2 linked regions of the Posidoniimonas corsicana genome follow. The protein of the gene in region 1 binds, or shares a complex with, the protein of each later gene. Links are inferred from orthologs where the notes say so. Each region holds a gene or a part of one and is shown on either strand. Other genes may lie near its edges. The genes, in order: secY and secA.

The links.
Region 2: the proteins of secY (region 1) and secA are in contact, whole or in part, in a crystal structure (PDB 3DIN), measured with the Thermotoga maritima proteins. The link is inferred for Posidoniimonas corsicana from one-to-one orthologs. Residues at the interface, in WP_004081795.1 of Thermotoga maritima: Glu108, Gly109, Glu110, Glu111, Ala236, Glu237, Arg238, Arg239, Ile240, Thr241, Ile242, Gln243, Tyr244, Ala245, Arg246, Arg247, Val248, Thr249, Gly250, Arg251, Arg252, Val253, Tyr254, Gly256, Ala257, Ser258, Thr259, Tyr260, Leu261, Pro262; in WP_004082002.1 of Thermotoga maritima: Glu261, Ala262, Arg263, Lys300, Ala301, Arg302, Thr303, Ile304, Ile305, Leu323, Tyr324, Asp325, Pro326, Val329, Ser330, Tyr333, Ile336, Lys340, Phe345, Val349, Glu363, Phe364, Tyr374, Ser375, Gly376, Gly377, Glu393, Ile395, Thr482, Ser483.

Annotation. Positions count from the first base shown.
Region 1 is NZ_SIHJ01000001.1:2,191,478-2,194,523, reverse strand. The notes cover bases 122-2,948. They hold secY (preprotein translocase subunit SecY), read left to right. Parts: upstream 122-760; coding sequence 761-2,137; downstream 2,138-2,948. Other genes in these bases: map (type I methionyl aminopeptidase), read left to right, coding at 2,843-2,948; KOR34_RS08375 (adenylate kinase), read left to right, coding at 2,215-2,778; rplO (50S ribosomal protein L15), read left to right, coding at 122-551. Outside these bases: rpsE (30S ribosomal protein S5), read left to right, coding at 1-45; more of rplO, read left to right, coding at 42-121; more of map, read left to right, coding at 2,949-3,046. UniProt on the Escherichia coli protein: The central subunit of the protein translocation channel SecYEG. Consists of two halves formed by TMs 1-5 and 6-10.
Region 2 is NZ_SIHJ01000004.1:269,063-273,566, reverse strand. Bases 199-4,483 are described here. They hold secA (preprotein translocase subunit SecA), read left to right. Parts: upstream 199-578; coding sequence 579-4,283; downstream 4,284-4,483. Other genes in these bases: KOR34_RS22435 (hypothetical protein), read left to right, coding at 4,350-4,483; KOR34_RS22445 (hypothetical protein), read right to left, coding at 199-224. Outside these bases: more of KOR34_RS22445, read right to left, coding at 1-198; more of KOR34_RS22435, read left to right, coding at 4,484-4,504. UniProt on the Escherichia coli protein: Required for protein export, interacts with the SecYEG preprotein conducting channel.

The sequences.
Region 1 (3,046 bases):
CCCAAGAGCGAGATTGAACGCCTCCGTGGAGTTACCCTGTCATGATTCTGGACGACGTCCATCGCGGCATTCAAAAGAACAAGAAGCGCAAGCGGATCGGCCGCGGCCCCGGCTCGGGGCACGGCAAGACCTCCGGCCGTGGCCACAAGGGCCAGGGCTCGCGGGCCGGCAACTCGTCGCACCCCACCTTCGCCGGCGGCTCGATGCCGATGGTGCGTCGGGTGCCCAAGCGCGGCTTTAACAACCGCTTCGCCGACACGGTCGTGGTGGTCAACGTCGGCCAGATCGACGCCGCGTTCGACGCCGGGGAAGAGGTCACCCTCGAGGCCCTCGCCGCGAAGAACCTGGCCAAGGGCCGGTTCGACCTGCTCAAGGTCCTGGGCGACGGCGAGCTGACCAAGAAGCTCAAGATCTCCGGCCACCGGTTCAGCAAGTCGGCCGCCGAGAAGATCGAGAAGGCCGGCGGCGAGATGGTGGTCCTGCCCGGCAAGACCCCGGTGGCCGAGAAGCAGCGCGAGGCCCGGGCGAAGAAGAAGGCCGCCAAGTCGTAGCCCCTCGCGGCTGGGGCGGCCGGCCGCCCCAGTGGGAACGCCGTGGGCCGCTTGGCGTTATACGATTGGGCCGCAGACGTTACACTTGTCCGCGGGGCGGCTAGCGCCGTCCACCCAGACTACCAGCGGGCCCCGCCTCGAGCCGGGGCGGTCCCGCCCCGCCGACCACTGGCCAACCCCGCACAGCCGCCCGGAGCGGTTACAGCACGATGCTCGAAAAAATCCGCGTTGTCTTCCAGATCCCTGAGCTCCGCAGGAAGATCGCCCTCACCCTCCTGATGCTGGCGATCTACCGCGTCGGGTTCCAGGTGAGCCTGCCGGTGATCGACCTGGAGCAGGTCAAGATCAACCAGTCGCAGGGCGGCGGCCTGAACGACATCCTGCAGCAGGTGGCGGTGCTCAGCGCCAGCAACCTGACCACGGTGACGATCTTCGGACTGGGGATCATGCCGTATATCTCGGCGTCCATTATCTTCCAGCTGCTGGGGAGCGTGATCCCGAAGCTCGAGCAGCTGCAGAAGGAGGGCGAGGCGGGCCGCAAGAAGATCAACGAGTACACCCGCTACGCGACGGTGGTGCTCTGCTTAATACAGAGCTGGTTCTACGTGACGCAGTTCGCCGAGGGGCAGGGCCTCGTGGCGCCGCAGTTCACCTACGACGCCGACGGCGTAGATCGCATGTTCATGAGCTGGAAGATCGTCTCGGTGCTGACGATGACCTGCGGCACCGTATTCCTGATGTGGCTCGGCGAGCAGATCGACGAGTACGGCATCGGCAACGGCATCAGCCTGCTGATCATGGCCGGCATCCTGGCCTCGATGCCGGCGGCCGGGCTGCAGCTGATCGACATGTCCACCCTGACGCTGGGTGCCCAGGGCGGCAAGCTCGACCCGCCGAAGCTCATCCTGCTGGCGGCGATGTTCGTCAGCGTGGTGGTTGGCGTGGTGTTTATCACGCTCGGCCAGCGGCGGATCGCGATGCAGAGCGCCAAGCACATGCGGGGACGCCGCATGACCGCCGGCGGACGCTCCTACCTGCCGCTGAAGGTCAATCAGGCGGGCGTGATGCCGATCATCTTCGCGAGCAGCCTGATGATGTTCCCAATGATCGTGTTCGGCGATCAGGGCCTGGGCCGGCTGGCGCAGGGCTGGGACGAAGGGTTCATGAAGTCGCTGTTCCTCGGGATCTCGGCGGCGTTCGACCGGCAGTCGTTCTTCTACAACATCTGCTTCCTGCTGATGATCTACTTCTTCTGCTTCTTCTGGACGGCCATCACGTTCAACCCGAAGGACATGGCCGACAACCTTAAGAACTACGGCTCGTTCATCCCTGGCTACCGCCCGGGCAAGCGGACCGCCGATTACCTGGAGAAGGTGATGTTCCGCATCACCTACGTGGGCGCCGGCTTCCTGGCGTTGATCGCCATCATCCCGACGCTGATCGTGATGTGGCTGGATATCCCGTGGGGAGTCGCCATGTTCTACGGCGGCACCAGCCTGCTGATCGCCGTGAGCGTAGCCTTCGACCTCGTGCAGAAGATCGACAGCCACCTGGTGATGCGTAACTACAAAGGTCTGCTCGAGTAGTCCACCCGGCGTGACCCACGCCGCGCCGCTGGCAGGCGGCACGGTCGCCCGAGGACCCAACCCCGTCGCCCGCAGCCATGAGAATCGTCTTCATTGGACCGCCCGGCGCCGGCAAGGGCACCCAGTCGCTCCGCCTGGCGGAGAAGCTGGGCATCAAGCACCTGTCTACCGGCGACGTGCTGCGTGAGGCCCGCGAGCTGGGGACGGAACTCGGCCTCGAGGCCGCCAAGTACCTGGACGACGGCCAGCTGGTGCCCGACGACGTCGTGGTGCGGCTGGTGGCGGAGCGGCTCAACGGACCCGACTGCAAGCAGGGCTACCTGTTCGACGGGTTCCCCCGCACGCTGCCGCAGGCCGAGGCGCTCGACCGGCTGCTCGCAGAGCACGGCGGGATGCCGCTCGACCTGGCGGTCGAGTTTGTGATTGAAGAAGAAGAGCTGATGAGCCGGCTGTGGAAGCGCGGCCGATCAGACGACAAGGAAGAAACCGTCCGCGAGCGTCTCCGGATCTACGCCGATCTGACGAAGCCGCTCGCGGCGTACTACGAGCAGCGGGGGGTCCTGCGTCGGATCGACGCGGTAGGCGCCCTGGAGGAGGTATTTGCTCGTTTGTGGGACGCCGTCCAGAGCGCAGGCTCCTGACCGCCGCCCCAACGAAGCCAACCCCGATCCAACAGCCCGTTCCTCCCGCACCCCTTCCCCGACAATGATCCAGCTCAAGAGCGACCGAGAAATCGCCAAGATGCGGCTGGCGGGCCTGGTGGTCTGGCGGGCGCACCAGATCGCGGCGGAGCTGATCGGCCCCGGCGCGACCACCCGAGCGATCGACGCCGCGCTGGACAACTACTTCGCCCAACTCGGCGCGACCCCGCTGTTTAAGAACTACCCCCACCACGAGAAGGGGAAGCCC
Region 2 (4,504 bases), on another replicon or contig:
ATGCAGACCAGCACCAAGAGCAGCGGCGCGTACCGCCACCAGGTCTCGACCAGCACGTCCTGCACCGGGACGAACGGGTCGCCCATCCAGGTCAGGGCGAAGGCCATCAGCGCCGAGACCGCGGTGAACAACACCCACTGCAGGACAATCCGCCGGCTCAGGGCGCCCTGCACCTCGGGGTCGATAAAGTGGGTTTGGCGCTTGTTGAGTTTCTTCGTGCTCATCGGTTCGCTCGGGGCTGATTGGGGGCGCGGGAGGGCCGTTCCAACAAGTGAAAACTAGGTCCGGGGACGGCGCAGCAGCGCAAGAGGCCGCTAGCAGACGCGAATAGCTTGTGGCGCAGGCGGAAACGTCGTTGCAGGCGGTGCAGGCCGTTCACCTTGACCCCCTCCCCCAATCGCAATAAACTTCTGCGCTGCTAGGAGTTGCGCGAATCTGCGCCCCCCGGACGCCCCGGGGCCCGGCAGAGCTGCGCCGACGCCCCCCTTCGGCGTCCCAGCCCAGCTGAACCAACCTACCGCCCAAGGCGCCCCGTCGACCCGCCTGGCCGTGGCGGCAACTGCTTACCCGTAGAGAACATGGACATTCTGGAACGCGTTTGGGAGATCCTCTCGGGGATCGTCAACGCCATCTTGGGTCGCTTCGAGCGGCTGATCACCAGCATCTTCGGCTCCGCCAACGCCCGCTACCTGAAGCGGCTGCAGCCGCGGGTCGACGCCATCAACGCCCTGGAGCCCAAGTACCAGGCGATGACCGACGAGGAGCTGCGCGAGCAGACCACGCTGTTCCGCCAGCGGCTCGACAAGGGCGAGACCCTCAACGACATCCTGGTCGAGGCCTTCGCCGTCTGCCGCGAGGCGGGCAAGCGGTTCCGCGGCATGCGGCACTACGACGTGCAGCTGCTCGGCGGCATGATCCTGCACGACGGGTCGATCGCCGAGATGGTCACCGGCGAGGGCAAGACGCTGGTCGCCACGCTGCCGGCGTACCTCAACGCGCTGGGCGGCAGCGTGCACGTGATCACCGTCAACGACTACCTCGCCCGCCGCGACATGGAGTGGATGGGCCCGCTGTTCACCAACCTGGGGCTGAAGGTCGGCGCGATCTACTCCGGCATGGACGCGGCCGAACGCCAGCAGGCCTACGACTGCGACATCACCTACGGCACGAACAACGAGTTCGGCTTCGACTACCTGCGCGACAACATGCGCATGGCGGCCAAGGGGGACGACCGATTCCCCAAGCACATGCAGCAGAGCCAGGGCCCGCTGACCTACGCCATCATCGACGAGGTCGACAACATCCTCATCGACGAGGCCCGCACGCCGCTGATCATCTCCGGCCCGGCCGAGGACGACATCAGCAAGTACCAGCGCGCCGACAAGGTGGCCCGCGCGCTGAGGAAGGACGTGCACTTCGAGGTCAAGGAGAAGGAGCACACCGTCAGCCTGACCGACGAGGGCGTGCGCGAGGCGGAGAAGCTGGCCGGCGTGGAGAGCTTCTACACGGCGGGCAACATGCAGTGGCCGCACCTGATCGACAACTCGCTCAAGGCGCACTACCTGTACAAGCGCGACGTGAACTACGTCATCAACGACGGCGCCATCGTCATCGTCGACGAGTTCACCGGCCGCCTGATGGAGGGGCGCCAGTGGTCCGACGGGCTGCACCAGGCGGTCGAGGCCAAGGAGGGCGTGCAGATCAAGCAGGAGAACCAGACCCTCGCCACGGTCACGCTGCAGAACTTCTTCAAGCTGTACGACAAGCTCAGCGGCATGACCGGCACCGCGCTCACCGAGGCGGGCGAGTTCTGGAAGATCTACAAGCTGGACGTGATCGGCGTGCCGACCAACCGCCCGATGCAGCGGATCGAGCACCCCGACGTGATCTACCGCAGCGAGCGCGAGAAGTTCGTCGCCATCGCGGACGAGATCGAGCGGCTCAACAAGCACACCACGGTCGAGACCTCCAGCGGCGACTGGGTGACGGGCAAGCTGGTCCGCGAAACCGAGTCAGAGGTCGAGATCGAGGTGGCGGACGCCACCAAGCGCCGCGAGGTGATCCCTGTCAACAAAGTGAAGAGCATCCAGAAGCCGGGCCGACCGATCCTGGTCGGCACGGTGTCCATCGAGAAGAGCGAGGCGCTCGGCGCCCTGCTCAACGGACGCGGCGTCAAGCACGAGGTGCTCAACGCCAAGCAGCACAAGCGCGAAGCGGAGATCGTCGCGCAGGCGGGCCGCCTGGGCGCGGTCACGATCGCCACCAACATGGCCGGCCGCGGCACCGACATCATCATGGGCGGCAACCCCGAGACCATGGCCTGGGCCGAGCTGCAGAACACCTACGCGTCGCGGCTGGACGTGCCCAACGAGGTCTGGGACGAACGCGTCGGGCACTACGAGCAGCAGTACGACATGAAGCCGCAGGGCGAAGAGGTCAAGCAGCTCGGCGGCCTGTGCGTGATCGGCACCGAGCGGCACGAGGCCCGCCGCATCGACCTGCAGCTCCGCGGACGCTGCGGCCGCCAGGGCGACCCCGGCTCCAGCCGCTTCTACCTGTCGCTCGAAGACGACCTGATGCGGATCTTCGCCGGCGAGTGGGTCCGCTCGATCCTCACACGCCTGGGCATGCAGGAGGGCGAGGCCATCGAGAGCAAGATGGTCAGCCGCCGCATCGAGGGCGCCCAGAAGAAGGTGGAGGAGCGGAACTTCGAGATCCGCAAGAACCTGCTCGAGTACGACGAGGTGATGGACGAGCAGCGGAAGCGGGTCTACAGCTACCGCCAGGCGATCCTGGACGGCGTGAACTGCCGCGACCTCATGCTCGAGACCATCCGCGAGCAGATCGACGAGCGGCTCGGCACGATCCTCGCGCCCAACTACGGCGTCGAGACCTTCGCCGCCGCGGCCGGCTCGCTGCTGGGCGCCGAGCTCGACCCCCGCGACTACCGCAACACGCCGTACGACGAGGCCGAGAAGATCGCCCACGACGAGGCCGAGCGGATGGCCGAGTCGAACGTGCAGGACGCGATCGACGAGAACCTGCCCCCCGACGCCGAGGAGGAGTGGAACTGGTCCGCGCTGGCCAAGTGGGCCAACACGCGGTACGCCACCAATTACCGCGACCGCGACCTCAAGAAGATCGGCCGCGACATGCTCGACGAGCGGCTCGTCGACGACGCCCGCAAGTGGGTCGCCGGCGTCGACCTCAGCGAGACCGCCCGCTTCCTCGACCGCGAGTTCGGCGTCAACACGGCCCGCGGCTGGCTGTGGGACAAGTTCGCCATCCAGCTCACCGAGGAAGAGGTCGCCGACAAGGAGCCGCACCAGATCATCGAGCTGGCCCACGCCAAGGCCGCCGAAGCCTACGACGCCCGCGAAGCGGAGTACGCCATCATGGTGGCGTTCAACCGCTTCCGCACCGGCCCGGGCGGCCAGAAGGGCGCCCTCGACCGCGAGGGACTGGTGGAGTGGGCCAACCGCCGCTTCCACGCCGACCTGACCGTCGACGACATCAAGAACAAGCAGGGCGAGGAGATCGCCAAGCTGCTGATCGCCCACAGCGCCAAGTCGAGCGAGAAGGCCAACGAAGTCTTCGAGCAGGCGATGGCCAAGCTCGACAAGCTGTTCGCCGGTTCGCCCAACGCCCACTCGGAAACGCTCCGCAGCGTCAGCGGCATGAACGGCAAGCTGGACGACCTGTCCGGCTGGCTCAAGGAGAACACCGGCGCGGAGGTTTCGACCGAGGAGCTCGGCAAGCTCGACCAAGAGACCGCCCGCCGCCGCGTTTCGCAGGCGGTGGAGGACCGCTTCCGCCCCGAGATGCGCCGCATGGAGCGGGGCCTCTTGCTGCAGCTGCTCGACAGCGCGTGGAAAGAGCACCTGCTGGCCATGGACCACCTGCGGAGCAGCGTCGGCCTCCGCGGCTACGCCCAGGTCGACCCGAAGGTGGAGTACAAGCGCGAGGGCATGCGGATGTTCGAGCAGATGTGGGATTCGCTCGGCGCCTACGCGACGGACCTGGTGTTCAAGATGGAGACCCTCGACGAGGGGTTCATCCAGAGCACCTGGGTCGACAATACCCAGGAACGGCACGACGCCGGCCCCAGCGCTACCGACATCGCCCGCCAGCAGCAGGAGGGCATCGACGCCAGCAACCAGGGCGAGCGCAAGCCGGAGCCAATCCGTAACACGCAGGAAAAGGTCGGCCGCAACGAGCCCTGCCCCTGCGGCAGCGGCAAGAAGTACAAGCAGTGCTGCGGCAAGGCCGGCGGGGCCGCCTAGCCCTCCGAGAGAGTCCACTGCTGCGACGCCACCAACCTAAGTTCACCACGAAACAGGGAAGCGCGTATGAAGACCCTCAACCGCCAGTCACTCTTCGGCGCGGTGCTCGCCTCGGCAGGGCTCCTGATGAGCGGCGCCGCCCAGGCTCAGGCGCCGCGGGCGTTCGACCCCGCCTCGCTCACGGTCCCCACGATCGAGTCCGGCCTGCTGGGGTCGGGGTC